DNA from 3 places in the Verrucosispora sp. WMMA2121 genome. Region 3 is predicted to be linked to each of the others. Evidence: riboswitches for the same ligand, from Rfam matches in the RefSeq annotation. Region 3 holds a riboswitch; each other region holds the start of a gene.
What was found. A riboswitch is a leader RNA that binds a small molecule or an ion and turns the genes downstream of it on or off. The one in region 3 is predicted to bind FMN.
Positions count from the first base shown of each region.

Region 1 (9,531 bases), on a different contig from region 3:
GCACCGGTGCCATGTAGTTCAGGCTGTCGCCGATCAGTTTCGGGTCGAAGCAGCGATGCACCAGCGGTGAGTCGCCGATCAGCGCGCCACGCAGGCTGCCGGTGCGGTTGACCGGCCGGGTGTTGTCGATGCTGTCGGTCTCGCTCAGGTCGCACCGGAACCAGCGGGCGCCGCCGTTCCAGGCCGGCACCGACGGCAGGGCGATGTTGAGCGTCAACCGGGCGGTGTGCCAGTCACCGCCGAGCACCAGCCGGGCCCGCTGATCGCACTCCGCCCGGGCGGTACGCAGCGCCGCCGACCCCGGCTCCGGACGCTCGCCCTCGGCGTCGTCGTCGGTGAACGTACCGACGTGGATGGTCTCGGCGAGGTGGTTGCGGGCGCAGTCCACGGTCTCGTACGTGCTCGCCTGCACGACCGAGGTGATCCGGGGCAGGCAGGCGTCGGTGGCCGGGACGAACATCGTGGGTGCCCGCAGTGTCTGCCAGTCGTCGGTGAGGTCGCCGTCGGTTCCGCCCGGCCGCACGCAGCCGCCGAGCACCATCGCAGCCACACTGGCCAGCGCCAGTGCCGCGAGCCACCGTCGCATCGTCCGCCCTTTCCGGGAGCTGCCGCCCGGCTGCCGGCTCCCGCGCCCACCGGCCTGCACGATACCGTCACCGTCCCCGATGGAGTGTTGCCGCGAATGGGTCGTCTGGCCAGTGGAAGCCGAGCTTCATTCCGTTTCACCGGTTCGAAGGGGGTCATTCTGCACCATTGGTCACCTCCGGGTCACCAGGCGTCCCGGTTGCTGGCACGCTGCCGTGGCCGCTGGCCACGTTCGTACACTGGCTCCGTGACCGTACCGCCGCCGATCGTCGCGCCCAGCATCCTCGCCGCCGATTTCTCCCGTCTCGCCGAAGAGGTGCGTGCCGTCGAGGACGCCGCGGACTGGCTGCATGTCGACGTCATGGACAACCACTTCGTGCCGAACCTGACCATCGGGCTGCCCGTGGTGCAGAGCCTGCGGGCCGCCACCAAGCTGCCCTTCGACGTACACCTGATGATCACCGACCCGCGGCGTTGGGCGCCTGGCTACGCCGACGCCGGGGCGTACAACGTCACCTTCCACGCCGAGGCCTGCGACGACCCGGTGGCGTTGGCCCGCGACCTGCGGGCGGCGGGCGCCAAGGCGGGGCTGGCGATCGACCGGGACACCCCGATCGAGCCGTACCTCGACCTGCTGCCGAGCTTCGACACGCTGCTGGTCATGACCATCAAGGCCGGGTTCGGCGGGCAGCGGTTCCTCCCGCAGTTGCTGGACAAGGTCCGCGCCGCGCGCCGGCACGTCGACGCCGGCCACCTGGAGCTGCGCATCGAGGTCGACGGCGGGATCGCCGCCGACACCATCGAACAGGCGGCCGAGGCAGGTGCCGACGCCTTCGTGGCCGGCACCGCCGTCTACGGCGCCGACGACCCGGCCGAGGCGGTACGCCGGCTGCGCGGGCTGGCCGAGCGCGCGGCGACCCGGGCCTGACGTGGAGACCTCCGACGATCGCAAGGACGTGATCCTCGTCGTCGACGACGACGAGGACATCGCCCGCTTCGTCGAGTTCAACCTGCGTCTGCAGGGCTTCGACGTGATCCTCGCCGCCGACGGCCAGGAGGCACTGGAGCTGATCGAACGCCAGCGGCCGGACCTGGCCGTGGTCGACCTGATGATGCCCCGGGTGGACGGGCTGGAACTGACCCGACGTCTGCGCGCCGACCCGATGACCGCCGCCCTGCCGGTGATCATGTTGACGGCTAAGGGAATGACCCAGGACAAGGTTCACGGGCTCAACGCCGGCGCCGACGACTACCTGGTCAAGCCCTTCGACAACGCCGAGTTGGTCGCCCGGGTCAGCTCCACGCTGCGGCGCAACAAGGAGTTCCGGGAGGTCTCCCCGCTGACCGGCCTGCCGGGCAACAGCCGGATCCGCCGGGAGATCGCTGACCGGGTCCGTGGCGGCGCGGACTACGCCGTCGGCTACATCGACATCGACCGGTTCAAGAGCGTCAACGACCGGTACGGGTTCGTCCGGGGCGACGGCTTCATCTCCGCGCTGGCCCGCAGCCTGCACCGGGCGGTGGTCGCGGTGGCCCTGCCGCCGGCCTTCCTCGGCCACGTCGGCGGCGACGATTTCGTCTTCGTGTGCACGCCCGAGCAGGTGCGGCCGCTCACCCTGCGGGTGTCGGCGGACTTCGAGAAGGCTGCGGACGCCCTCTACGATCCCACCGACCGGGAACGCGGTTACGTGGAGTTGAAGGACCGGCGCGGCAACATCCGCCGGGCGGCGCTGGTCACCCTCTCCATCGGGGTCGCGATCTCCGACACCGACAAGCGCATCACCGATCCGCTGGAGGCGATGACGGTCGCCTCCGAGATGAAGACCGTGGCCAAGAGCCAACCCGGCTCGTACGTGGCGGTGGACCGTCGTCGCGGTGTCGCCGACCCCGGTCACCGTCATGTGAAGTAGCTCGCCCGGGTGCCCCGACGCCCCGGCGGGCGTGTAAGACTTTGCTCAGTACCCACCACGCGCTGGCGGGACTCGGTGTAATTCCGAACCGGCGGTGATCCACGGTCCGACCGTGGTAAGCCCGCGACCCGGGAGCGGTTCGTCCGCCCGGTGGACCTGGTGAGAATCCGGGGCCGACGGTTGGGGGCGGCTCGTCCGCGCCCAGACAGTCCGGATGGGAGACAGCGCGCGGGACGGAAGGGGGCCGTGTGGCTCGCCGGGCTCCGGCGTGCGCGCGTCCCGACCGGGGCGGCTGTGCCGTACCCGGACTCCGCCTGCCCGTGGCCACCTGGCCGAACTCCCCGCCCGCGCGTACGAGCGAGAGGGCAACGGCAGGCGATGGCGAGCGTCTCCGTGGACGAGGCGATGCGTCGGGCGATCGAACTCGCGGCGCGCGGGCTCGGCACCACAAGTCCCAATCCCGTCGTCGGCTGCGTGCTGCTCGACGCCGACGGTGAGGTGGTCGGCGAGGGCTTCCACGCGTACGCCGGGGGACCGCACGCGGAGATCGTCGCGCTGGCCCAGGCCGGCAAGCGGGCCAAGGGTGGCACGGCGGTGGTCACCCTGGAACCCTGCGACCACGTCGGCCGCACCAGCCCCTGTAGCACCGCGCTGGTCCAGGCGGGGGTGGCCCGGGTCGTCATCGCGGTGCCGGATCCCAACCCGGTCGCCACCGGCGGCGCGGCCACGTTGCAGTCCGCCGGCATCCGGGTCGACGTCGGCGTCCGCGAGGCCGAGGCGGAGGCCGGCAACGTGGCCTGGCTGACCGCCATGCGCCGAGGCTGGCCGTACGTGATCTGGAAGTACGCGGCGACCCTCGACGGTCGTTCCGCGGCGGCCGACGGCACCAGCATGTGGATCACCTCCGAGGCTGCCCGGATGGACGTGCACGCGCTGCGCGCCACCGTCGACGCGGTGGTCGTCGGCGTCGGCACGGTCCTCGCCGACGATCCCCGGCTCACCGTGCGCAACCTGCGCGACGGCAGTCTGGCCATCCGGCAGCCGCTGCGCGTGGTGGTCGACTCGGCCGGGCGTACCCCGGACGACGCCCGGGTCCGCGACGGCGCCGCCCGCACCTGGGTGGCCACCGCCGCCGAGGTGGGCACCGGCCCGGACGGCGGGGTGGACCTGCCGGCGCTGCTCGCCGCCCTGCACACCCGGGGGATACGGGCGGTGCTGCTGGAGGGCGGCCCCCGGCTCGCCGGGGCGTTCCTCGCCGCTGGCCTGGTCGACCGGGTGGTCGGCTACCTCGCACCCCGGCTGCTCGGCGCCGGGCCAGCCGCGCTCGTCGACGCGGGTGTGAGCACCATCGCCGAGGCGATCGACCTGGAACTCACCGACGTTACGCAGGTCGGTCCCGACCTGCGGATCACCGCGCTGCCCCGGAAGAGGGAGGGCTAGGCATGTTCACCGGCATCGTCGAGGAACTGGGCGAGGTCGTCGGGATGACCCCGACGGCGGAGGACTCGACCCTGGTAGCGGTCCGTGGCCCACTGGTCACCTCCGACGCACGGCACGGCGACTCGATCGCGGTCAACGGCGTCTGCCTGACCGTCGTCGAGGTCGACGGCGGGGTGTTCACCGCCGACGTGATGGGCGAGACGCTGCGCCGCTCGGCGCTGGGCGCGCTGGGTACCGGCGACCGGGTCAACCTGGAGCGGGCCGCCGCGCTGGGCGGCCGCCTCGGCGGTCACCTGGTGCAGGGGCACGTGGACGGCGTGGGCGAGGTGCTCTCCCGCGAGCCGGCGGCGCGCTGGGAGACGGTCCGGTTCCGGTTGCCCGCCGCGCTGTCCCGCTACGTGGTGGAGAAGGGCTCGATCACCGTCGACGGGGTTTCGCTGACCGTCGCCGAGGTGGGCGACGACTGGTTCACCGTCGGCCTGATCCCCACCACCCTGTCGGCGACCACCCTCGGCAGCCGGTCCGTCGGTGATCCGGTCAACCTGGAGGTGGACGTGCTGGGCAAGTACGTCGAGCGGCTGCTGGGCGCTCGCGCGGCCGACGGGGCGGAGGTGCCGGCATGACCTTCGCCGACATCGAGCAGGCCCTGGCCGAGATCGCCGCCGGCCGCCCGGTCGTGGTGGTCGACGACGCCGACCGGGAGAACGAGGGCGACCTGATCTTCGCGGCCGAGCTGGCCACCCCGGAACTGCTGGCCTTCACGGTGCGGCACACCTCGGGCTTCATCTGCGTACCGCTCACCGAGAGCGAGTGCGACCGGCTCGACCTGCCGCCCATGCACCACACCAACCAGGACCGGCGGCAGACCGCGTACACGGTGACCGTCGACGCGCGGGAGGGGGTGACCACCGGCATCTCGGCGGCCGACCGGGCGCACACCATCCGGCTGCTCGCCGACCCGGCCACCGGATCGACGGACCTGGCCCGTCCCGGGCACGTGGTGCCGCTGCGGGCCCGTCCGGGTGGGGTGCTGCGCCGTCCCGGGCACACCGAGGCGGCCGTCGACCTGACCCGGCTGGCCGGGCTGCGCCCGGCCGGGGTGCTCTGCGAACTGGTCAACGACGACGGCACCATGATGCGGCTGCCGGACCTGGAGAAGTTCTGCGCCGAGCACTCGCTGACCCTGGTCACCATCGCGGATCTGATCGCCTACCGGCGGCGTACCGAGAAGCAGGTCGAGCTGGTCGCCGACGCCCGGATGCCCACCGAGCACGGAGTGTTCCGGGCGCTGGGCTACCGCAGCGAGTACGACTCGGCCGAGCACGTGGCGTTGGTGATGGGCGACCTCGGCGACGGCCGCGACGTGCTGGTCCGGGTGCACTCGGAGTGCCTGACCGGTGACGTCTTCTCGTCGGTGCGCTGTGACTGCGGCCCGCAGCTCAACGCCGCCCTGGACCGGGTGGCTCGCGAGGGACGGGGCGTGGTGCTCTACGTGCGGGGCCACGAGGGGCGCGGCATCGGGCTGCTGCACAAGCTCCAGGCGTACCAGTTGCAGGACCAGGGCCGGGACACGGTGGACGCGAACCTCGACCTGGGGCTGCCGGCCGACGCGCGCGACTACGGCACCGGCGCGCAGATCCTCTACGACCTCGGGGTGCGCTCGATGCGACTGCTGACCAACAACCCGGCCAAGCGGGCGGGGCTGGAGGGCTACGGCCTGACCATCACCGGCCGCGAGGGGCTGCCGGTGCGCCCGCACCCGGAGAACGTACGGTACCTGCGGACCAAGCGGGACCGGATGGGGCACCTGCTGGACCAGCTGGACGAGGCCGCCGAAGCGCCGATGGGGCGTACGGTGCCGGGCACAGAGATCGGAGCGTAGGCGAGATGGCGGGTTTCGGGGAGCCGGGTTCGGCTCCGGTCGACGCGGCCGGGATGACCGTCGGTGTGGTCGCCGCAAAATGGCACGGTGACCTGACCGACCACATGCTCGACCGGGCGGTGGCCGCCGCGCAGGCGTGCGGCGCCCGGGCGGTGGTGGCCCGGGTGGCCGGCTCGGTGGAACTACCGGTGGTGGCGCAGGCGCTGGCGCGGCGCTGCGACGTGGTGGTCGCCCTCGGCGTGGTGGTGCGCGGTGCCACCGCCCACTTCGACTACGTCTGCCGGTCGGTCACCGACGGGCTGACCCGGGTCGCCCTGGACGAGGGCAAGCCGGTCGCCCACGGCGTGCTGACCGTGGACACCATCGAGCAGGCCCGCGACCGCGCCGGCCTGCCCGACTCCGCCGAGGACAAGGGCTGGTCGTCGACGGTGGCCGCCCTCGACGCCGCCCTGGCCATCCGCCAGGTCGCCACCTCCGCCAATCAGCGCGTCGGCTTCACCTCCTGACCCCCACCCCCTGCCCGGTTGATCAAGAAGTTCGCGTCAAGAAACCGTGCTCGGGCGACGAAAACTTCTTGATCAACACTTGAGGTGGAGGGCGGGGGAGGGCCGAGTCAGGTGAGGTCGGGGGCCTTGGCGGCCTGGGTGAGCCACTGTTGTTCGAGTTGTTCGAGGACGCCCTCGGCGGCGAGTTGCCCGACCGCCGCGCTGACGCAGCCGGCCAGCGGCGAGTCCTTTGCCAGCAGCAGTCCGAACGCCTCCGGGCTGCCCACCTGGGGCAGTTGTCCGACGACCACCGCGTCGTCGATCTCCCCGCCGGTGAGGTCGAACGCGGTGGGCAGGTCCACCACCAGGCCGTCGATCCGCCCGCCGCGCAGCGCCTTCGTGGCCTCGTCGTCGGACTTGTAGGTCCTCGGTTCGGATTTCGGCCGGACCAGATCGGTGATGGCCTGGTAGCCGGCCGTGCCGGTCCGGGCGCCGAGCCGGGCGTCCCGCAGCTCGGTCAGCGCCCTCCGGTCGGCGATCTTGGAGGACTCCAGCGCGACCACCGCCTGCCGGACCAGGTAGTACGGCGCGGAGAAGTCGACCGCCTGCCGGTGCTCATCGGTCATCGGGTACCTGTCGATGCCGAAGTCGAAGGTCTTCGGCCCGGCGGCGACGGCGGCGTCGGACGGCACCCGGGTCCAGGTGACGTCGTCGCGGGCGTAGCCGAGCTGCTCCGCCACCGCGTAGGCGACGGCGGACTCGAAACCCTTGCCGTTGGCCGGCTGGTCGTCGACGAACCACGGCGCCTCGGCCGGCTCGCCGGTGGCGACGGTGAGGGTGCCCGGCGACTGGGTGGGCAGGCTGTCCTTGGCGCACGCCATCGACACGGTCGGCATGGGCGCGGGCTGGGCCTGCGGCGTGCAGGCGCTGGCCGCGAGCAGGACGGCCGCCGCGGAGGCGAAGGCGAGGGTACGCGGGGTGGTGACCATGGCGGACAGCGTACGACCAACATAGGCGAGGATCGAAGGGTTGTCCCACCGCTCCGCCAGGTGCGCCGGTCCCGTCCACCGGTCACCACCGACCCGGTGCTCGGGGCGACCCTCGGCGACTGCGAGAATCCGTCTCCGTGAAGACGTTCGAGGAGTTGTTCGCGGAGTTGCAGGCCAAGGCCGCGGCCGGCACCCCCGGCTCGGGCACGGTCGCCGCACTGGAGAAGGGCGTGCACTTCATCGGCAAGAAGGTCGTCGAGGAGGCCGCCGAGTCGTGGATGGCCGCCGAGCACGAGGGGCCCGAGCGCACCGCGGAGGAGATCTCCCAGCTGCTCTACCAGGTCCAGGTGCTGATGCTCGCCAGTGGTCTGGACCTGAAGGACGTCTACCGACATCTGTGAGTGCCCCCGCCGTCGACCAGAGACCCGATCGAAGGAGCACTCCCGTCATGCTGCGTGTCGCCGTACCCAACAAGGGCGCGCTGGCCGATTCGGCCGCCCAGATGCTGCGTGAGGCGGGCTACCGCCAGCGCACCGACACCAAGGACCTGGTCTGCCGTGACCAGGCGAACGACATCGAATTCTTCTACCTGCGCCCGAAGGACATCGCGACCTACGTCGGCTCCGGTGACCTGGACGTCGGCATCACCGGCCGGGACCTGCTCATCGACTCCGGTGCGCCGGCCGAGGAGGTGGTCGACCTGAACTTCGGGCGGGCCACCTTCCGGTTCGCCGCCCGTCCGGACGACGTCGACGACGTACGGGAGCTGGGCGGGCACCGGATCGCCACCGCGTACCCGGGGCTGGTCGAGCGGCACCTCGCCGAGCTGGGCGTCAAGGCCGACGTCATCCGGCTCGACGGTGCGGTGGAGAACGCCATCCGGCTGGGTGTCGCCGACGTGGTCGCCGACGTGGTCGAGACCGGAGCCACGCTGCGTCAGGCCGGTCTGGTGGTCTTCGGTGAGCCCCTGCTGAAGTCCTCGGCGGTGCTGGTCCGCCGCACCGGCGCGGCGGCGCACCCGCAGGCCGAGCAGCTGATGCGCCGGCTGCACGGGGTGCTGGTGGCCCGCCGCTACGTGATGCTCGCCTACGACGTGCCGGCCGGGCTGCTGGACCGGGCCAGCTCGCTCACCCCGGGTATCGAGTCGCCGACGGTCTCCCCGTTGCACCGGGAGGGCTGGGTGGCGGTGCAGGCGATGGTGCTCCGCGACGACGTGCACCGGATCATGGACGAACTCTACGAACTGGGCGCCCGCGCGATCCTGGTCACCAACATCCACGCCTGCCGGCTGTGACCGGTGGGTGGGCCGGTACGTCGCTGTGTGGCGGCGGCCGCCCGGGTACGACCGGATGGCAGACTGGTGGGGTGAGTGACACCGACGTGGTCCGGGTGCGGCCCCGGCGAATCCGGCTGGTCTGCTGGGTGTCGGCCATCCTGCTGGTCGTGGTCTTCGCCCTGGTCGCCACCACCCTCACCGGCCCCACCGGTAACGGGTACGGCACCTTCCAGCGCGGCGACCAGTTGGCCATGATCGGGCTCGGGATCATGTTCGCCCTGGGCACCCTGCTGTTCACCCGACCCCGGGTCGAGGCGGACGTGCGGGGGGTGCGGGTCCGCAACATCATCGGCTCGTACGAGCTGCCCTGGGAGGTCGTCCGCGGCGTCCGGTTCGACCGTGGGGCACCCTGGGCGGCGCTGGAGCTCTACGACGACGACCTGCTGCCGGTGGTCGCCCTCCAGGCCGCCGACAAGCAGCTCGCCGTCGACGGGGTACGCGCCCTGCGCCGCCTGCACCAGGCGCACCTGACCGCGCTCGCTGAGCGGGCAGCGGGCCGGCGCCCGGTTTGAGGAGCCGCTGGCCGAGGGTGTAGTGTTGTCGAGTCGACCAGGCTGTCCTAACCGTTAGGACGGCCGTGAAAGCGGAGCGCCTGCTCCCACCCGAGTCGCCGCCTGTGGCGTCCGGGTCCGGTCACCGGTTCCGGGCACGTCCCGGCGCCGGATGCGCGATCCTGTGATCGTGCCGACCGGTCGAGCGGGCCCTGGCATACGCCGGGGCCTTCTACTTTCCGGGCCGGCTCCCACCGGGAGCCGCCGGGTCGGCCACGCATGAAGATCCGACTCGAGGAGGCCCCATCAGCGTCGAACCACGCGTGAACGAGCAGATCCGGGCACGTGAGGTCCGACTGGTCGGCCCCGAGGGTGAGCAGGTGGGCATCGTCCCGCTGGAGCGCGCCCTTCAG
Region 1 is NZ_JAPZBH010000001.1:8,033-17,563, forward strand. Features, by position in the region: gene O7605_RS00055 (septum formation family protein) at 1-586, opposite strand, end outside; gene rpe (ribulose-phosphate 3-epimerase) at 833-1,513, shown strand; gene O7605_RS00065 (response regulator) at 1,515-2,495, shown strand; FMN riboswitch at 2,553-2,725, shown strand; gene ribD (bifunctional diaminohydroxyphosphoribosylaminopyrimidine deaminase/5-amino-6-(5-phosphoribosylamino)uracil reductase RibD) at 2,874-3,935, shown strand; gene O7605_RS00075 (riboflavin synthase) at 3,938-4,558, shown strand; gene O7605_RS00080 (bifunctional 3,4-dihydroxy-2-butanone-4-phosphate synthase/GTP cyclohydrolase II) at 4,555-5,817, shown strand; gene ribH (6,7-dimethyl-8-ribityllumazine synthase) at 5,823-6,323, shown strand; gene O7605_RS00090 (ABC transporter substrate-binding protein) at 6,431-7,291, opposite strand; gene O7605_RS00095 (phosphoribosyl-ATP diphosphatase) at 7,429-7,692, shown strand; gene hisG (ATP phosphoribosyltransferase) at 7,740-8,585, shown strand; gene O7605_RS00105 (PH domain-containing protein) at 8,657-9,139, shown strand; gene infC (translation initiation factor IF-3) at 9,442-9,531, shown strand, end outside.
Region 1: linked by a shared signal. The riboswitch ahead of ribD (bifunctional diaminohydroxyphosphoribosylaminopyrimidine deaminase/5-amino-6-(5-phosphoribosylamino)uracil reductase RibD) and the one ahead of ribD (bifunctional diaminohydroxyphosphoribosylaminopyrimidine deaminase/5-amino-6-(5-phosphoribosylamino)uracil reductase RibD) in region 3 are both predicted to bind FMN.

Region 2 (9,531 bases), on a different contig from region 3:
CAGCGGGCGCCGCCGTTCCAGGCCGGCACCGACGGCAGGGCGATGTTGAGCGTCAACCGGGCGGTGTGCCAGTCACCGCCGAGCACCAGCCGGGCCCGCTGATCGCACTCCGCCCGGGCGGTACGCAGCGCCGCCGACCCCGGCTCCGGACGCTCGCCCTCGGCGTCGTCGTCGGTGAACGTACCGACGTGGATGGTCTCGGCGAGGTGGTTGCGGGCGCAGTCCACGGTCTCGTACGTGCTCGCCTGCACGACCGAGGTGATCCGGGGCAGGCAGGCGTCGGTGGCCGGGACGAACATCGTGGGTGCCCGCAGTGTCTGCCAGTCGTCGGTGAGGTCGCCGTCGGTTCCGCCCGGCCGCACGCAGCCGCCGAGCACCATCGCAGCCACACTGGCCAGCGCCAGTGCCGCGAGCCACCGTCGCATCGTCCGCCCTTTCCGGGAGCTGCCGCCCGGCTGCCGGCTCCCGCGCCCACCGGCCTGCACGATACCGTCACCGTCCCCGATGGAGTGTTGCCGCGAATGGGTCGTCTGGCCAGTGGAAGCCGAGCTTCATTCCGTTTCACCGGTTCGAAGGGGGTCATTCTGCACCATTGGTCACCTCCGGGTCACCAGGCGTCCCGGTTGCTGGCACGCTGCCGTGGCCGCTGGCCACGTTCGTACACTGGCTCCGTGACCGTACCGCCGCCGATCGTCGCGCCCAGCATCCTCGCCGCCGATTTCTCCCGTCTCGCCGAAGAGGTGCGTGCCGTCGAGGACGCCGCGGACTGGCTGCATGTCGACGTCATGGACAACCACTTCGTGCCGAACCTGACCATCGGGCTGCCCGTGGTGCAGAGCCTGCGGGCCGCCACCAAGCTGCCCTTCGACGTACACCTGATGATCACCGACCCGCGGCGTTGGGCGCCTGGCTACGCCGACGCCGGGGCGTACAACGTCACCTTCCACGCCGAGGCCTGCGACGACCCGGTGGCGTTGGCCCGCGACCTGCGGGCGGCGGGCGCCAAGGCGGGGCTGGCGATCGACCGGGACACCCCGATCGAGCCGTACCTCGACCTGCTGCCGAGCTTCGACACGCTGCTGGTCATGACCATCAAGGCCGGGTTCGGCGGGCAGCGGTTCCTCCCGCAGTTGCTGGACAAGGTCCGCGCCGCGCGCCGGCACGTCGACGCCGGCCACCTGGAGCTGCGCATCGAGGTCGACGGCGGGATCGCCGCCGACACCATCGAACAGGCGGCCGAGGCAGGTGCCGACGCCTTCGTGGCCGGCACCGCCGTCTACGGCGCCGACGACCCGGCCGAGGCGGTACGCCGGCTGCGCGGGCTGGCCGAGCGCGCGGCGACCCGGGCCTGACGTGGAGACCTCCGACGATCGCAAGGACGTGATCCTCGTCGTCGACGACGACGAGGACATCGCCCGCTTCGTCGAGTTCAACCTGCGTCTGCAGGGCTTCGACGTGATCCTCGCCGCCGACGGCCAGGAGGCACTGGAGCTGATCGAACGCCAGCGGCCGGACCTGGCCGTGGTCGACCTGATGATGCCCCGGGTGGACGGGCTGGAACTGACCCGACGTCTGCGCGCCGACCCGATGACCGCCGCCCTGCCGGTGATCATGTTGACGGCTAAGGGAATGACCCAGGACAAGGTTCACGGGCTCAACGCCGGCGCCGACGACTACCTGGTCAAGCCCTTCGACAACGCCGAGTTGGTCGCCCGGGTCAGCTCCACGCTGCGGCGCAACAAGGAGTTCCGGGAGGTCTCCCCGCTGACCGGCCTGCCGGGCAACAGCCGGATCCGCCGGGAGATCGCTGACCGGGTCCGTGGCGGCGCGGACTACGCCGTCGGCTACATCGACATCGACCGGTTCAAGAGCGTCAACGACCGGTACGGGTTCGTCCGGGGCGACGGCTTCATCTCCGCGCTGGCCCGCAGCCTGCACCGGGCGGTGGTCGCGGTGGCCCTGCCGCCGGCCTTCCTCGGCCACGTCGGCGGCGACGATTTCGTCTTCGTGTGCACGCCCGAGCAGGTGCGGCCGCTCACCCTGCGGGTGTCGGCGGACTTCGAGAAGGCTGCGGACGCCCTCTACGATCCCACCGACCGGGAACGCGGTTACGTGGAGTTGAAGGACCGGCGCGGCAACATCCGCCGGGCGGCGCTGGTCACCCTCTCCATCGGGGTCGCGATCTCCGACACCGACAAGCGCATCACCGATCCGCTGGAGGCGATGACGGTCGCCTCCGAGATGAAGACCGTGGCCAAGAGCCAACCCGGCTCGTACGTGGCGGTGGACCGTCGTCGCGGTGTCGCCGACCCCGGTCACCGTCATGTGAAGTAGCTCGCCCGGGTGCCCCGACGCCCCGGCGGGCGTGTAAGACTTTGCTCAGTACCCACCACGCGCTGGCGGGACTCGGTGTAATTCCGAACCGGCGGTGATCCACGGTCCGACCGTGGTAAGCCCGCGACCCGGGAGCGGTTCGTCCGCCCGGTGGACCTGGTGAGAATCCGGGGCCGACGGTTGGGGGCGGCTCGTCCGCGCCCAGACAGTCCGGATGGGAGACAGCGCGCGGGACGGAAGGGGGCCGTGTGGCTCGCCGGGCTCCGGCGTGCGCGCGTCCCGACCGGGGCGGCTGTGCCGTACCCGGACTCCGCCTGCCCGTGGCCACCTGGCCGAACTCCCCGCCCGCGCGTACGAGCGAGAGGGCAACGGCAGGCGATGGCGAGCGTCTCCGTGGACGAGGCGATGCGTCGGGCGATCGAACTCGCGGCGCGCGGGCTCGGCACCACAAGTCCCAATCCCGTCGTCGGCTGCGTGCTGCTCGACGCCGACGGTGAGGTGGTCGGCGAGGGCTTCCACGCGTACGCCGGGGGACCGCACGCGGAGATCGTCGCGCTGGCCCAGGCCGGCAAGCGGGCCAAGGGTGGCACGGCGGTGGTCACCCTGGAACCCTGCGACCACGTCGGCCGCACCAGCCCCTGTAGCACCGCGCTGGTCCAGGCGGGGGTGGCCCGGGTCGTCATCGCGGTGCCGGATCCCAACCCGGTCGCCACCGGCGGCGCGGCCACGTTGCAGTCCGCCGGCATCCGGGTCGACGTCGGCGTCCGCGAGGCCGAGGCGGAGGCCGGCAACGTGGCCTGGCTGACCGCCATGCGCCGAGGCTGGCCGTACGTGATCTGGAAGTACGCGGCGACCCTCGACGGTCGTTCCGCGGCGGCCGACGGCACCAGCATGTGGATCACCTCCGAGGCTGCCCGGATGGACGTGCACGCGCTGCGCGCCACCGTCGACGCGGTGGTCGTCGGCGTCGGCACGGTCCTCGCCGACGATCCCCGGCTCACCGTGCGCAACCTGCGCGACGGCAGTCTGGCCATCCGGCAGCCGCTGCGCGTGGTGGTCGACTCGGCCGGGCGTACCCCGGACGACGCCCGGGTCCGCGACGGCGCCGCCCGCACCTGGGTGGCCACCGCCGCCGAGGTGGGCACCGGCCCGGACGGCGGGGTGGACCTGCCGGCGCTGCTCGCCGCCCTGCACACCCGGGGGATACGGGCGGTGCTGCTGGAGGGCGGCCCCCGGCTCGCCGGGGCGTTCCTCGCCGCTGGCCTGGTCGACCGGGTGGTCGGCTACCTCGCACCCCGGCTGCTCGGCGCCGGGCCAGCCGCGCTCGTCGACGCGGGTGTGAGCACCATCGCCGAGGCGATCGACCTGGAACTCACCGACGTTACGCAGGTCGGTCCCGACCTGCGGATCACCGCGCTGCCCCGGAAGAGGGAGGGCTAGGCATGTTCACCGGCATCGTCGAGGAACTGGGCGAGGTCGTCGGGATGACCCCGACGGCGGAGGACTCGACCCTGGTAGCGGTCCGTGGCCCACTGGTCACCTCCGACGCACGGCACGGCGACTCGATCGCGGTCAACGGCGTCTGCCTGACCGTCGTCGAGGTCGACGGCGGGGTGTTCACCGCCGACGTGATGGGCGAGACGCTGCGCCGCTCGGCGCTGGGCGCGCTGGGTACCGGCGACCGGGTCAACCTGGAGCGGGCCGCCGCGCTGGGCGGCCGCCTCGGCGGTCACCTGGTGCAGGGGCACGTGGACGGCGTGGGCGAGGTGCTCTCCCGCGAGCCGGCGGCGCGCTGGGAGACGGTCCGGTTCCGGTTGCCCGCCGCGCTGTCCCGCTACGTGGTGGAGAAGGGCTCGATCACCGTCGACGGGGTTTCGCTGACCGTCGCCGAGGTGGGCGACGACTGGTTCACCGTCGGCCTGATCCCCACCACCCTGTCGGCGACCACCCTCGGCAGCCGGTCCGTCGGTGATCCGGTCAACCTGGAGGTGGACGTGCTGGGCAAGTACGTCGAGCGGCTGCTGGGCGCTCGCGCGGCCGACGGGGCGGAGGTGCCGGCATGACCTTCGCCGACATCGAGCAGGCCCTGGCCGAGATCGCCGCCGGCCGCCCGGTCGTGGTGGTCGACGACGCCGACCGGGAGAACGAGGGCGACCTGATCTTCGCGGCCGAGCTGGCCACCCCGGAACTGCTGGCCTTCACGGTGCGGCACACCTCGGGCTTCATCTGCGTACCGCTCACCGAGAGCGAGTGCGACCGGCTCGACCTGCCGCCCATGCACCACACCAACCAGGACCGGCGGCAGACCGCGTACACGGTGACCGTCGACGCGCGGGAGGGGGTGACCACCGGCATCTCGGCGGCCGACCGGGCGCACACCATCCGGCTGCTCGCCGACCCGGCCACCGGATCGACGGACCTGGCCCGTCCCGGGCACGTGGTGCCGCTGCGGGCCCGTCCGGGTGGGGTGCTGCGCCGTCCCGGGCACACCGAGGCGGCCGTCGACCTGACCCGGCTGGCCGGGCTGCGCCCGGCCGGGGTGCTCTGCGAACTGGTCAACGACGACGGCACCATGATGCGGCTGCCGGACCTGGAGAAGTTCTGCGCCGAGCACTCGCTGACCCTGGTCACCATCGCGGATCTGATCGCCTACCGGCGGCGTACCGAGAAGCAGGTCGAGCTGGTCGCCGACGCCCGGATGCCCACCGAGCACGGAGTGTTCCGGGCGCTGGGCTACCGCAGCGAGTACGACTCGGCCGAGCACGTGGCGTTGGTGATGGGCGACCTCGGCGACGGCCGCGACGTGCTGGTCCGGGTGCACTCGGAGTGCCTGACCGGTGACGTCTTCTCGTCGGTGCGCTGTGACTGCGGCCCGCAGCTCAACGCCGCCCTGGACCGGGTGGCTCGCGAGGGACGGGGCGTGGTGCTCTACGTGCGGGGCCACGAGGGGCGCGGCATCGGGCTGCTGCACAAGCTCCAGGCGTACCAGTTGCAGGACCAGGGCCGGGACACGGTGGACGCGAACCTCGACCTGGGGCTGCCGGCCGACGCGCGCGACTACGGCACCGGCGCGCAGATCCTCTACGACCTCGGGGTGCGCTCGATGCGACTGCTGACCAACAACCCGGCCAAGCGGGCGGGGCTGGAGGGCTACGGCCTGACCATCACCGGCCGCGAGGGGCTGCCGGTGCGCCCGCACCCGGAGAACGTACGGTACCTGCGGACCAAGCGGGACCGGATGGGGCACCTGCTGGACCAGCTGGACGAGGCCGCCGAAGCGCCGATGGGGCGTACGGTGCCGGGCACAGAGATCGGAGCGTAGGCGAGATGGCGGGTTTCGGGGAGCCGGGTTCGGCTCCGGTCGACGCGGCCGGGATGACCGTCGGTGTGGTCGCCGCAAAATGGCACGGTGACCTGACCGACCACATGCTCGACCGGGCGGTGGCCGCCGCGCAGGCGTGCGGCGCCCGGGCGGTGGTGGCCCGGGTGGCCGGCTCGGTGGAACTACCGGTGGTGGCGCAGGCGCTGGCGCGGCGCTGCGACGTGGTGGTCGCCCTCGGCGTGGTGGTGCGCGGTGCCACCGCCCACTTCGACTACGTCTGCCGGTCGGTCACCGACGGGCTGACCCGGGTCGCCCTGGACGAGGGCAAGCCGGTCGCCCACGGCGTGCTGACCGTGGACACCATCGAGCAGGCCCGCGACCGCGCCGGCCTGCCCGACTCCGCCGAGGACAAGGGCTGGTCGTCGACGGTGGCCGCCCTCGACGCCGCCCTGGCCATCCGCCAGGTCGCCACCTCCGCCAATCAGCGCGTCGGCTTCACCTCCTGACCCCCACCCCCTGCCCGGTTGATCAAGAAGTTCGCGTCAAGAAACCGTGCTCGGGCGACGAAAACTTCTTGATCAACACTTGAGGTGGAGGGCGGGGGAGGGCCGAGTCAGGTGAGGTCGGGGGCCTTGGCGGCCTGGGTGAGCCACTGTTGTTCGAGTTGTTCGAGGACGCCCTCGGCGGCGAGTTGCCCGACCGCCGCGCTGACGCAGCCGGCCAGCGGCGAGTCCTTTGCCAGCAGCAGTCCGAACGCCTCCGGGCTGCCCACCTGGGGCAGTTGTCCGACGACCACCGCGTCGTCGATCTCCCCGCCGGTGAGGTCGAACGCGGTGGGCAGGTCCACCACCAGGCCGTCGATCCGCCCGCCGCGCAGCGCCTTCGTGGCCTCGTCGTCGGACTTGTAGGTCCTCGGTTCGGATTTCGGCCGGACCAGATCGGTGATGGCCTGGTAGCCGGCCGTGCCGGTCCGGGCGCCGAGCCGGGCGTCCCGCAGCTCGGTCAGCGCCCTCCGGTCGGCGATCTTGGAGGACTCCAGCGCGACCACCGCCTGCCGGACCAGGTAGTACGGCGCGGAGAAGTCGACCGCCTGCCGGTGCTCATCGGTCATCGGGTACCTGTCGATGCCGAAGTCGAAGGTCTTCGGCCCGGCGGCGACGGCGGCGTCGGACGGCACCCGGGTCCAGGTGACGTCGTCGCGGGCGTAGCCGAGCTGCTCCGCCACCGCGTAGGCGACGGCGGACTCGAAACCCTTGCCGTTGGCCGGCTGGTCGTCGACGAACCACGGCGCCTCGGCCGGCTCGCCGGTGGCGACGGTGAGGGTGCCCGGCGACTGGGTGGGCAGGCTGTCCTTGGCGCACGCCATCGACACGGTCGGCATGGGCGCGGGCTGGGCCTGCGGCGTGCAGGCGCTGGCCGCGAGCAGGACGGCCGCCGCGGAGGCGAAGGCGAGGGTACGCGGGGTGGTGACCATGGCGGACAGCGTACGACCAACATAGGCGAGGATCGAAGGGTTGTCCCACCGCTCCGCCAGGTGCGCCGGTCCCGTCCACCGGTCACCACCGACCCGGTGCTCGGGGCGACCCTCGGCGACTGCGAGAATCCGTCTCCGTGAAGACGTTCGAGGAGTTGTTCGCGGAGTTGCAGGCCAAGGCCGCGGCCGGCACCCCCGGCTCGGGCACGGTCGCCGCACTGGAGAAGGGCGTGCACTTCATCGGCAAGAAGGTCGTCGAGGAGGCCGCCGAGTCGTGGATGGCCGCCGAGCACGAGGGGCCCGAGCGCACCGCGGAGGAGATCTCCCAGCTGCTCTACCAGGTCCAGGTGCTGATGCTCGCCAGTGGTCTGGACCTGAAGGACGTCTACCGACATCTGTGAGTGCCCCCGCCGTCGACCAGAGACCCGATCGAAGGAGCACTCCCGTCATGCTGCGTGTCGCCGTACCCAACAAGGGCGCGCTGGCCGATTCGGCCGCCCAGATGCTGCGTGAGGCGGGCTACCGCCAGCGCACCGACACCAAGGACCTGGTCTGCCGTGACCAGGCGAACGACATCGAATTCTTCTACCTGCGCCCGAAGGACATCGCGACCTACGTCGGCTCCGGTGACCTGGACGTCGGCATCACCGGCCGGGACCTGCTCATCGACTCCGGTGCGCCGGCCGAGGAGGTGGTCGACCTGAACTTCGGGCGGGCCACCTTCCGGTTCGCCGCCCGTCCGGACGACGTCGACGACGTACGGGAGCTGGGCGGGCACCGGATCGCCACCGCGTACCCGGGGCTGGTCGAGCGGCACCTCGCCGAGCTGGGCGTCAAGGCCGACGTCATCCGGCTCGACGGTGCGGTGGAGAACGCCATCCGGCTGGGTGTCGCCGACGTGGTCGCCGACGTGGTCGAGACCGGAGCCACGCTGCGTCAGGCCGGTCTGGTGGTCTTCGGTGAGCCCCTGCTGAAGTCCTCGGCGGTGCTGGTCCGCCGCACCGGCGCGGCGGCGCACCCGCAGGCCGAGCAGCTGATGCGCCGGCTGCACGGGGTGCTGGTGGCCCGCCGCTACGTGATGCTCGCCTACGACGTGCCGGCCGGGCTGCTGGACCGGGCCAGCTCGCTCACCCCGGGTATCGAGTCGCCGACGGTCTCCCCGTTGCACCGGGAGGGCTGGGTGGCGGTGCAGGCGATGGTGCTCCGCGACGACGTGCACCGGATCATGGACGAACTCTACGAACTGGGCGCCCGCGCGATCCTGGTCACCAACATCCACGCCTGCCGGCTGTGACCGGTGGGTGGGCCGGTACGTCGCTGTGTGGCGGCGGCCGCCCGGGTACGACCGGATGGCAGACTGGTGGGGTGAGTGACACCGACGTGGTCCGGGTGCGGCCCCGGCGAATCCGGCTGGTCTGCTGGGTGTCGGCCATCCTGCTGGTCGTGGTCTTCGCCCTGGTCGCCACCACCCTCACCGGCCCCACCGGTAACGGGTACGGCACCTTCCAGCGCGGCGACCAGTTGGCCATGATCGGGCTCGGGATCATGTTCGCCCTGGGCACCCTGCTGTTCACCCGACCCCGGGTCGAGGCGGACGTGCGGGGGGTGCGGGTCCGCAACATCATCGGCTCGTACGAGCTGCCCTGGGAGGTCGTCCGCGGCGTCCGGTTCGACCGTGGGGCACCCTGGGCGGCGCTGGAGCTCTACGACGACGACCTGCTGCCGGTGGTCGCCCTCCAGGCCGCCGACAAGCAGCTCGCCGTCGACGGGGTACGCGCCCTGCGCCGCCTGCACCAGGCGCACCTGACCGCGCTCGCTGAGCGGGCAGCGGGCCGGCGCCCGGTTTGAGGAGCCGCTGGCCGAGGGTGTAGTGTTGTCGAGTCGACCAGGCTGTCCTAACCGTTAGGACGGCCGTGAAAGCGGAGCGCCTGCTCCCACCCGAGTCGCCGCCTGTGGCGTCCGGGTCCGGTCACCGGTTCCGGGCACGTCCCGGCGCCGGATGCGCGATCCTGTGATCGTGCCGACCGGTCGAGCGGGCCCTGGCATACGCCGGGGCCTTCTACTTTCCGGGCCGGCTCCCACCGGGAGCCGCCGGGTCGGCCACGCATGAAGATCCGACTCGAGGAGGCCCCATCAGCGTCGAACCACGCGTGAACGAGCAGATCCGGGCACGTGAGGTCCGACTGGTCGGCCCCGAGGGTGAGCAGGTGGGCATCGTCCCGCTGGAGCGCGCCCTTCAGCTGGCCGCGGACGTCGATCTGGACCTGGTCGAGGTTGCGCCGATGGCGCGCCCGCCGGTGTGCAAGCTCATGGACTTCGGCAAGTTCAAGTACGAGAGCGCACTGAAGGCGCGCGAAGCGCGGCGTAACCAGCAGCAGACCGTCATCAAGGAGATGAAGCT
Region 2 is NZ_JAPZBH010000005.1:64,603-74,133, reverse strand. Features, by position in the region: gene O7605_RS08925 (septum formation family protein) at 1-425, opposite strand, end outside; gene rpe (ribulose-phosphate 3-epimerase) at 672-1,352, shown strand; gene O7605_RS08915 (response regulator) at 1,354-2,334, shown strand; FMN riboswitch at 2,392-2,564, shown strand; gene ribD (bifunctional diaminohydroxyphosphoribosylaminopyrimidine deaminase/5-amino-6-(5-phosphoribosylamino)uracil reductase RibD) at 2,713-3,774, shown strand; gene O7605_RS08905 (riboflavin synthase) at 3,777-4,397, shown strand; gene O7605_RS08900 (bifunctional 3,4-dihydroxy-2-butanone-4-phosphate synthase/GTP cyclohydrolase II) at 4,394-5,656, shown strand; gene ribH (6,7-dimethyl-8-ribityllumazine synthase) at 5,662-6,162, shown strand; gene O7605_RS08890 (ABC transporter substrate-binding protein) at 6,270-7,130, opposite strand; gene O7605_RS08885 (phosphoribosyl-ATP diphosphatase) at 7,268-7,531, shown strand; gene hisG (ATP phosphoribosyltransferase) at 7,579-8,424, shown strand; gene O7605_RS08875 (PH domain-containing protein) at 8,496-8,978, shown strand; gene infC (translation initiation factor IF-3) at 9,281-9,531, shown strand, end outside.
Region 2: linked by a shared signal. The riboswitch ahead of ribD (bifunctional diaminohydroxyphosphoribosylaminopyrimidine deaminase/5-amino-6-(5-phosphoribosylamino)uracil reductase RibD) and the one ahead of ribD (bifunctional diaminohydroxyphosphoribosylaminopyrimidine deaminase/5-amino-6-(5-phosphoribosylamino)uracil reductase RibD) in region 3 are both predicted to bind FMN.

Region 3 (9,531 bases):
GTGCCCAGGGCGAACATGATCCCGAGCCCGATCATGGCCAACTGGTCGCCGCGCTGGAAGGTGCCGTACCCGTTACCGGTGGGGCCGGTGAGGGTGGTGGCGACCAGGGCGAAGACCACGACCAGCAGGATGGCCGACACCCAGCAGACCAGCCGGATTCGCCGGGGCCGCACCCGGACCACGTCGGTGTCACTCACCCCACCAGTCTGCCATCCGGTCGTACCCGGGCGGCCGCCGCCACACAGCGACGTACCGGCCCACCCACCGGTCACAGCCGGCAGGCGTGGATGTTGGTGACCAGGATCGCGCGGGCGCCCAGTTCGTAGAGTTCGTCCATGATCCGGTGCACGTCGTCGCGGAGCACCATCGCCTGCACCGCCACCCAGCCCTCCCGGTGCAACGGGGAGACCGTCGGCGACTCGATACCCGGGGTGAGCGAGCTGGCCCGGTCCAGCAGCCCGGCCGGCACGTCGTAGGCGAGCATCACGTAGCGGCGGGCCACCAGCACCCCGTGCAGCCGGCGCATCAGCTGCTCGGCCTGCGGGTGCGCCGCCGCGCCGGTGCGGCGGACCAGCACCGCCGAGGACTTCAGCAGGGGCTCACCGAAGACCACCAGACCGGCCTGACGCAGCGTGGCTCCGGTCTCGACCACGTCGGCGACCACGTCGGCGACACCCAGCCGGATGGCGTTCTCCACCGCACCGTCGAGCCGGATGACGTCGGCCTTGACGCCCAGCTCGGCGAGGTGCCGCTCGACCAGCCCCGGGTACGCGGTGGCGATCCGGTGCCCGCCCAGCTCCCGTACGTCGTCGACGTCGTCCGGACGGGCGGCGAACCGGAAGGTGGCCCGCCCGAAGTTCAGGTCGACCACCTCCTCGGCCGGCGCACCGGAGTCGATGAGCAGGTCCCGGCCGGTGATGCCGACGTCCAGGTCACCGGAGCCGACGTAGGTCGCGATGTCCTTCGGGCGCAGGTAGAAGAATTCGATGTCGTTCGCCTGGTCACGGCAGACCAGGTCCTTGGTGTCGGTGCGCTGGCGGTAGCCCGCCTCACGCAGCATCTGGGCGGCCGAATCGGCCAGCGCGCCCTTGTTGGGTACGGCGACACGCAGCATGACGGGAGTGCTCCTTCGATCGGGTCTCTGGTCGACGGCGGGGGCACTCACAGATGTCGGTAGACGTCCTTCAGGTCCAGACCACTGGCGAGCATCAGCACCTGGACCTGGTAGAGCAGCTGGGAGATCTCCTCCGCGGTGCGCTCGGGCCCCTCGTGCTCGGCGGCCATCCACGACTCGGCGGCCTCCTCGACGACCTTCTTGCCGATGAAGTGCACGCCCTTCTCCAGTGCGGCGACCGTGCCCGAGCCGGGGGTGCCGGCCGCGGCCTTGGCCTGCAACTCCGCGAACAACTCCTCGAACGTCTTCACGGAGACGGATTCTCGCAGTCGCCGAGGGTCGCCCCGAGCACCGGGTCGGTGGTGACCGGTGGACGGGACCGGCGCACCTGGCGGAGCGGTGGGACAACCCTTCGATCCTCGCCTATGTTGGTCGTACGCTGTCCGCCATGGTCACCACCCCGCGTACCCTCGCCTTCGCCTCCGCGGCGGCCGTCCTGCTCGCGGCCAGCGCCTGCACGCCGCAGGCCCAGCCCGCGCCCATGCCGACCGTGTCGATGGCGTGCGCCAAGGACAGCCTGCCCACCCAGTCGCCGGGCACCCTCACCGTCGCCACCGGCGAGCCGGCCGAGGCGCCGTGGTTCGTCGACGACCAGCCGGCCAACGGCAAGGGTTTCGAGTCCGCCGTCGCCTACGCGGTGGCGGAGCAGCTCGGCTACGCCCGCGACGACGTCACCTGGACCCGGGTGCCGTCCGACGCCGCCGTCGCCGCCGGGCCGAAGACCTTCGACTTCGGCATCGACAGGTACCCGATGACCGATGAGCACCGGCAGGCGGTCGACTTCTCCGCGCCGTACTACCTGGTCCGGCAGGCGGTGGTCGCGCTGGAGTCCTCCAAGATCGCCGACCGGAGGGCGCTGACCGAGCTGCGGGACGCCCGGCTCGGCGCCCGGACCGGCACGGCCGGCTACCAGGCCATCACCGATCTGGTCCGGCCGAAATCCGAACCGAGGACCTACAAGTCCGACGACGAGGCCACGAAGGCGCTGCGCGGCGGGCGGATCGACGGCCTGGTGGTGGACCTGCCCACCGCGTTCGACCTCACCGGCGGGGAGATCGACGACGCGGTGGTCGTCGGACAACTGCCCCAGGTGGGCAGCCCGGAGGCGTTCGGACTGCTGCTGGCAAAGGACTCGCCGCTGGCCGGCTGCGTCAGCGCGGCGGTCGGGCAACTCGCCGCCGAGGGCGTCCTCGAACAACTCGAACAACAGTGGCTCACCCAGGCCGCCAAGGCCCCCGACCTCACCTGACTCGGCCCTCCCCCGCCCTCCACCTCAAGTGTTGATCAAGAAGTTTTCGTCGCCCGAGCACGGTTTCTTGACGCGAACTTCTTGATCAACCGGGCAGGGGGTGGGGGTCAGGAGGTGAAGCCGACGCGCTGATTGGCGGAGGTGGCGACCTGGCGGATGGCCAGGGCGGCGTCGAGGGCGGCCACCGTCGACGACCAGCCCTTGTCCTCGGCGGAGTCGGGCAGGCCGGCGCGGTCGCGGGCCTGCTCGATGGTGTCCACGGTCAGCACGCCGTGGGCGACCGGCTTGCCCTCGTCCAGGGCGACCCGGGTCAGCCCGTCGGTGACCGACCGGCAGACGTAGTCGAAGTGGGCGGTGGCACCGCGCACCACCACGCCGAGGGCGACCACCACGTCGCAGCGCCGCGCCAGCGCCTGCGCCACCACCGGTAGTTCCACCGAGCCGGCCACCCGGGCCACCACCGCCCGGGCGCCGCACGCCTGCGCGGCGGCCACCGCCCGGTCGAGCATGTGGTCGGTCAGGTCACCGTGCCATTTTGCGGCGACCACACCGACGGTCATCCCGGCCGCGTCGACCGGAGCCGAACCCGGCTCCCCGAAACCCGCCATCTCGCCTACGCTCCGATCTCTGTGCCCGGCACCGTACGCCCCATCGGCGCTTCGGCGGCCTCGTCCAGCTGGTCCAGCAGGTGCCCCATCCGGTCCCGCTTGGTCCGCAGGTACCGTACGTTCTCCGGGTGCGGGCGCACCGGCAGCCCCTCGCGGCCGGTGATGGTCAGGCCGTAGCCCTCCAGCCCCGCCCGCTTGGCCGGGTTGTTGGTCAGCAGTCGCATCGAGCGCACCCCGAGGTCGTAGAGGATCTGCGCGCCGGTGCCGTAGTCGCGCGCGTCGGCCGGCAGCCCCAGGTCGAGGTTCGCGTCCACCGTGTCCCGGCCCTGGTCCTGCAACTGGTACGCCTGGAGCTTGTGCAGCAGCCCGATGCCGCGCCCCTCGTGGCCCCGCACGTAGAGCACCACGCCCCGTCCCTCGCGAGCCACCCGGTCCAGGGCGGCGTTGAGCTGCGGGCCGCAGTCACAGCGCACCGACGAGAAGACGTCACCGGTCAGGCACTCCGAGTGCACCCGGACCAGCACGTCGCGGCCGTCGCCGAGGTCGCCCATCACCAACGCCACGTGCTCGGCCGAGTCGTACTCGCTGCGGTAGCCCAGCGCCCGGAACACTCCGTGCTCGGTGGGCATCCGGGCGTCGGCGACCAGCTCGACCTGCTTCTCGGTACGCCGCCGGTAGGCGATCAGATCCGCGATGGTGACCAGGGTCAGCGAGTGCTCGGCGCAGAACTTCTCCAGGTCCGGCAGCCGCATCATGGTGCCGTCGTCGTTGACCAGTTCGCAGAGCACCCCGGCCGGGCGCAGCCCGGCCAGCCGGGTCAGGTCGACGGCCGCCTCGGTGTGCCCGGGACGGCGCAGCACCCCACCCGGACGGGCCCGCAGCGGCACCACGTGCCCGGGACGGGCCAGGTCCGTCGATCCGGTGGCCGGGTCGGCGAGCAGCCGGATGGTGTGCGCCCGGTCGGCCGCCGAGATGCCGGTGGTCACCCCCTCCCGCGCGTCGACGGTCACCGTGTACGCGGTCTGCCGCCGGTCCTGGTTGGTGTGGTGCATGGGCGGCAGGTCGAGCCGGTCGCACTCGCTCTCGGTGAGCGGTACGCAGATGAAGCCCGAGGTGTGCCGCACCGTGAAGGCCAGCAGTTCCGGGGTGGCCAGCTCGGCCGCGAAGATCAGGTCGCCCTCGTTCTCCCGGTCGGCGTCGTCGACCACCACGACCGGGCGGCCGGCGGCGATCTCGGCCAGGGCCTGCTCGATGTCGGCGAAGGTCATGCCGGCACCTCCGCCCCGTCGGCCGCGCGAGCGCCCAGCAGCCGCTCGACGTACTTGCCCAGCACGTCCACCTCCAGGTTGACCGGATCACCGACGGACCGGCTGCCGAGGGTGGTCGCCGACAGGGTGGTGGGGATCAGGCCGACGGTGAACCAGTCGTCGCCCACCTCGGCGACGGTCAGCGAAACCCCGTCGACGGTGATCGAGCCCTTCTCCACCACGTAGCGGGACAGCGCGGCGGGCAACCGGAACCGGACCGTCTCCCAGCGCGCCGCCGGCTCGCGGGAGAGCACCTCGCCCACGCCGTCCACGTGCCCCTGCACCAGGTGACCGCCGAGGCGGCCGCCCAGCGCGGCGGCCCGCTCCAGGTTGACCCGGTCGCCGGTACCCAGCGCGCCCAGCGCCGAGCGGCGCAGCGTCTCGCCCATCACGTCGGCGGTGAACACCCCGCCGTCGACCTCGACGACGGTCAGGCAGACGCCGTTGACCGCGATCGAGTCGCCGTGCCGTGCGTCGGAGGTGACCAGTGGGCCACGGACCGCTACCAGGGTCGAGTCCTCCGCCGTCGGGGTCATCCCGACGACCTCGCCCAGTTCCTCGACGATGCCGGTGAACATGCCTAGCCCTCCCTCTTCCGGGGCAGCGCGGTGATCCGCAGGTCGGGACCGACCTGCGTAACGTCGGTGAGTTCCAGGTCGATCGCCTCGGCGATGGTGCTCACACCCGCGTCGACGAGCGCGGCTGGCCCGGCGCCGAGCAGCCGGGGTGCGAGGTAGCCGACCACCCGGTCGACCAGGCCAGCGGCGAGGAACGCCCCGGCGAGCCGGGGGCCGCCCTCCAGCAGCACCGCCCGTATCCCCCGGGTGTGCAGGGCGGCGAGCAGCGCCGGCAGGTCCACCCCGCCGTCCGGGCCGGTGCCCACCTCGGCGGCGGTGGCCACCCAGGTGCGGGCGGCGCCGTCGCGGACCCGGGCGTCGTCCGGGGTACGCCCGGCCGAGTCGACCACCACGCGCAGCGGCTGCCGGATGGCCAGACTGCCGTCGCGCAGGTTGCGCACGGTGAGCCGGGGATCGTCGGCGAGGACCGTGCCGACGCCGACGACCACCGCGTCGACGGTGGCGCGCAGCGCGTGCACGTCCATCCGGGCAGCCTCGGAGGTGATCCACATGCTGGTGCCGTCGGCCGCCGCGGAACGACCGTCGAGGGTCGCCGCGTACTTCCAGATCACGTACGGCCAGCCTCGGCGCATGGCGGTCAGCCAGGCCACGTTGCCGGCCTCCGCCTCGGCCTCGCGGACGCCGACGTCGACCCGGATGCCGGCGGACTGCAACGTGGCCGCGCCGCCGGTGGCGACCGGGTTGGGATCCGGCACCGCGATGACGACCCGGGCCACCCCCGCCTGGACCAGCGCGGTGCTACAGGGGCTGGTGCGGCCGACGTGGTCGCAGGGTTCCAGGGTGACCACCGCCGTGCCACCCTTGGCCCGCTTGCCGGCCTGGGCCAGCGCGACGATCTCCGCGTGCGGTCCCCCGGCGTACGCGTGGAAGCCCTCGCCGACCACCTCACCGTCGGCGTCGAGCAGCACGCAGCCGACGACGGGATTGGGACTTGTGGTGCCGAGCCCGCGCGCCGCGAGTTCGATCGCCCGACGCATCGCCTCGTCCACGGAGACGCTCGCCATCGCCTGCCGTTGCCCTCTCGCTCGTACGCGCGGGCGGGGAGTTCGGCCAGGTGGCCACGGGCAGGCGGAGTCCGGGTACGGCACAGCCGCCCCGGTCGGGACGCGCGCACGCCGGAGCCCGGCGAGCCACACGGCCCCCTTCCGTCCCGCGCGCTGTCTCCCATCCGGACTGTCTGGGCGCGGACGAGCCGCCCCCAACCGTCGGCCCCGGATTCTCACCAGGTCCACCGGGCGGACGAACCGCTCCCGGGTCGCGGGCTTACCACGGTCGGACCGTGGATCACCGCCGGTTCGGAATTACACCGAGTCCCGCCAGCGCGTGGTGGGTACTGAGCAAAGTCTTACACGCCCGCCGGGGCGTCGGGGCACCCGGGCGAGCTACTTCACATGACGGTGACCGGGGTCGGCGACACCGCGACGACGGTCCACCGCCACGTACGAGCCGGGTTGGCTCTTGGCCACGGTCTTCATCTCGGAGGCGACCGTCATCGCCTCCAGCGGATCGGTGATGCGCTTGTCGGTGTCGGAGATCGCGACCCCGATGGAGAGGGTGACCAGCGCCGCCCGGCGGATGTTGCCGCGCCGGTCCTTCAACTCCACGTAACCGCGTTCCCGGTCGGTGGGATCGTAGAGGGCGTCCGCAGCCTTCTCGAAGTCCGCCGACACCCGCAGGGTGAGCGGCCGCACCTGCTCGGGCGTGCACACGAAGACGAAATCGTCGCCGCCGACGTGGCCGAGGAAGGCCGGCGGCAGGGCCACCGCGACCACCGCCCGGTGCAGGCTGCGGGCCAGCGCGGAGATGAAGCCGTCGCCCCGGACGAACCCGTACCGGTCGTTGACGCTCTTGAACCGGTCGATGTCGATGTAGCCGACGGCGTAGTCCGCGCCGCCACGGACCCGGTCAGCGATCTCCCGGCGGATCCGGCTGTTGCCCGGCAGGCCGGTCAGCGGGGAGACCTCCCGGAACTCCTTGTTGCGCCGCAGCGTGGAGCTGACCCGGGCGACCAACTCGGCGTTGTCGAAGGGCTTGACCAGGTAGTCGTCGGCGCCGGCGTTGAGCCCGTGAACCTTGTCCTGGGTCATTCCCTTAGCCGTCAACATGATCACCGGCAGGGCGGCGGTCATCGGGTCGGCGCGCAGACGTCGGGTCAGTTCCAGCCCGTCCACCCGGGGCATCATCAGGTCGACCACGGCCAGGTCCGGCCGCTGGCGTTCGATCAGCTCCAGTGCCTCCTGGCCGTCGGCGGCGAGGATCACGTCGAAGCCCTGCAGACGCAGGTTGAACTCGACGAAGCGGGCGATGTCCTCGTCGTCGTCGACGACGAGGATCACGTCCTTGCGATCGTCGGAGGTCTCCACGTCAGGCCCGGGTCGCCGCGCGCTCGGCCAGCCCGCGCAGCCGGCGTACCGCCTCGGCCGGGTCGTCGGCGCCGTAGACGGCGGTGCCGGCCACGAAGGCGTCGGCACCTGCCTCGGCCGCCTGTTCGATGGTGTCGGCGGCGATCCCGCCGTCGACCTCGATGCGCAGCTCCAGGTGGCCGGCGTCGACGTGCCGGCGCGCGGCGCGGACCTTGTCCAGCAACTGCGGGAGGAACCGCTGCCCGCCGAACCCGGCCTTGATGGTCATGACCAGCAGCGTGTCGAAGCTCGGCAGCAGGTCGAGGTACGGCTCGATCGGGGTGTCCCGGTCGATCGCCAGCCCCGCCTTGGCGCCCGCCGCCCGCAGGTCGCGGGCCAACGCCACCGGGTCGTCGCAGGCCTCGGCGTGGAAGGTGACGTTGTACGCCCCGGCGTCGGCGTAGCCAGGCGCCCAACGCCGCGGGTCGGTGATCATCAGGTGTACGTCGAAGGGCAGCTTGGTGGCGGCCCGCAGGCTCTGCACCACGGGCAGCCCGATGGTCAGGTTCGGCACGAAGTGGTTGTCCATGACGTCGACATGCAGCCAGTCCGCGGCGTCCTCGACGGCACGCACCTCTTCGGCGAGACGGGAGAAATCGGCGGCGAGGATGCTGGGCGCGACGATCGGCGGCGGTACGGTCACGGAGCCAGTGTACGAACGTGGCCAGCGGCCACGGCAGCGTGCCAGCAACCGGGACGCCTGGTGACCCGGAGGTGACCAATGGTGCAGAATGACCCCCTTCGAACCGGTGAAACGGAATGAAGCTCGGCTTCCACTGGCCAGACGACCCATTCGCGGCAACACTCCATCGGGGACGGTGACGGTATCGTGCAGGCCGGTGGGCGCGGGAGCCGGCAGCCGGGCGGCAGCTCCCGGAAAGGGCGGACGATGCGACGGTGGCTCGCGGCACTGGCGCTGGCCAGTGTGGCTGCGATGGTGCTCGGCGGCTGCGTGCGGCCGGGCGGAACCGACGGCGACCTCACCGACGACTGGCAGACACTGCGGGCACCCACGATGTTCGTCCCGGCCACCGACGCCTGCCTGCCCCGGATCACCTCGGTCGTGCAGGCGAGCACGTACGAGACCGTGGACTGCGCCCGCAACCACCTCGCCGAGACCATCCACGTCGGTACGTTCACCGACGACGACGCCGAGGGCGAGCGTCCGGAGCCGGGGTCGGCGGCGCTGCGTACCGCCCGGGCGGAGTGCGATCAGCGGGCCCGGCTGGTGCTCGGCGGTGACTGGCACACCGCCCGGTTGACGCTCAACATCGCCCTGCCGTCGGTGCCGGCCTGGAACGGCGGCGCCCGCTGGTTCCGGTGCGACCTGAGCGAGACCGACAGCATCGACAACACCCGGCCGGTCAACCGCACCGGCAGCCTGCGTGGCGCGCTGATCGGCGACTCACCGCTGGTGCATCGCTGCTTCGACCCGAAACTGATCGGCGACAGCCTGAACTACATGGCACCGGTGCTGTGCACCGAGCCGCACGGCGCGGAGTTCGTCGGTGTCTACGTCGAGCAGGACATGAGCTGGGAACAGTTCGTCGCCTCGGCCGGCCGGGCCCACAAACGGTGCATGGAGCTGATCGCCGCCTTCGCGGACGTGCCCAACAACGCCGACCTGCCCTACCGCGCCGGTTCCATCTTCTACCCGCCCTCGCAGCGGGAGTGGGAGGAGGGCGACCGGGGGGTGCGGTGCATCCTGTGGAGCGACGACCGCAAGCTCACCGGCTCGATGCGCGGCGTCGGCCCGCGGGGACTGCCCGTGACGTGAGCACGGCGCGCGAACGTCCCCGGCACCGTCCGATCCCGGTACCGTATGCTGCCGCTTCGACGGGCGGCAGCGGGAGGTCGGCGGGGATGCGGCGATGGTTGACCGGAGTCGCACTGGGTGCCGTGGTGGCGTTGGCGGCGACCGGCTGCACCAGACCGGCCGGCACCGACGGTGACCTGGTCGACGACTGGGCGTCGATGGCGGTGCCCGCGTCCTTCACTCCCGACTCCGGCACCTGCCACCGGCGACCGCAGGAGGTCGGTTACCTCAGCGCGTACGCCCCGGTGGACTGCGCCGAGCCGCACCAGGCCGAGACCCTGCACGTCGGTACCCTCACCGACGTGACCGGGAATCGGCCACCGGAGGTCGGCAGCGA
Region 3 is NZ_JAPZBH010000006.1:18,221-27,751, forward strand. Features, by position in the region: gene O7605_RS09015 (PH domain-containing protein) at 1-197, opposite strand, end outside; gene hisG (ATP phosphoribosyltransferase) at 269-1,114, opposite strand; gene O7605_RS09025 (phosphoribosyl-ATP diphosphatase) at 1,162-1,425, opposite strand; gene O7605_RS09030 (ABC transporter substrate-binding protein) at 1,563-2,423, shown strand; gene ribH (6,7-dimethyl-8-ribityllumazine synthase) at 2,531-3,031, opposite strand; gene O7605_RS09040 (bifunctional 3,4-dihydroxy-2-butanone-4-phosphate synthase/GTP cyclohydrolase II) at 3,037-4,299, opposite strand; gene O7605_RS09045 (riboflavin synthase) at 4,296-4,916, opposite strand; gene ribD (bifunctional diaminohydroxyphosphoribosylaminopyrimidine deaminase/5-amino-6-(5-phosphoribosylamino)uracil reductase RibD) at 4,919-5,980, opposite strand; FMN riboswitch at 6,129-6,301, opposite strand; gene O7605_RS09055 (response regulator) at 6,359-7,339, opposite strand; gene rpe (ribulose-phosphate 3-epimerase) at 7,341-8,021, opposite strand; gene O7605_RS09065 (septum formation family protein) at 8,268-9,155, shown strand; gene O7605_RS09070 (septum formation family protein) at 9,242-9,531, shown strand, end outside.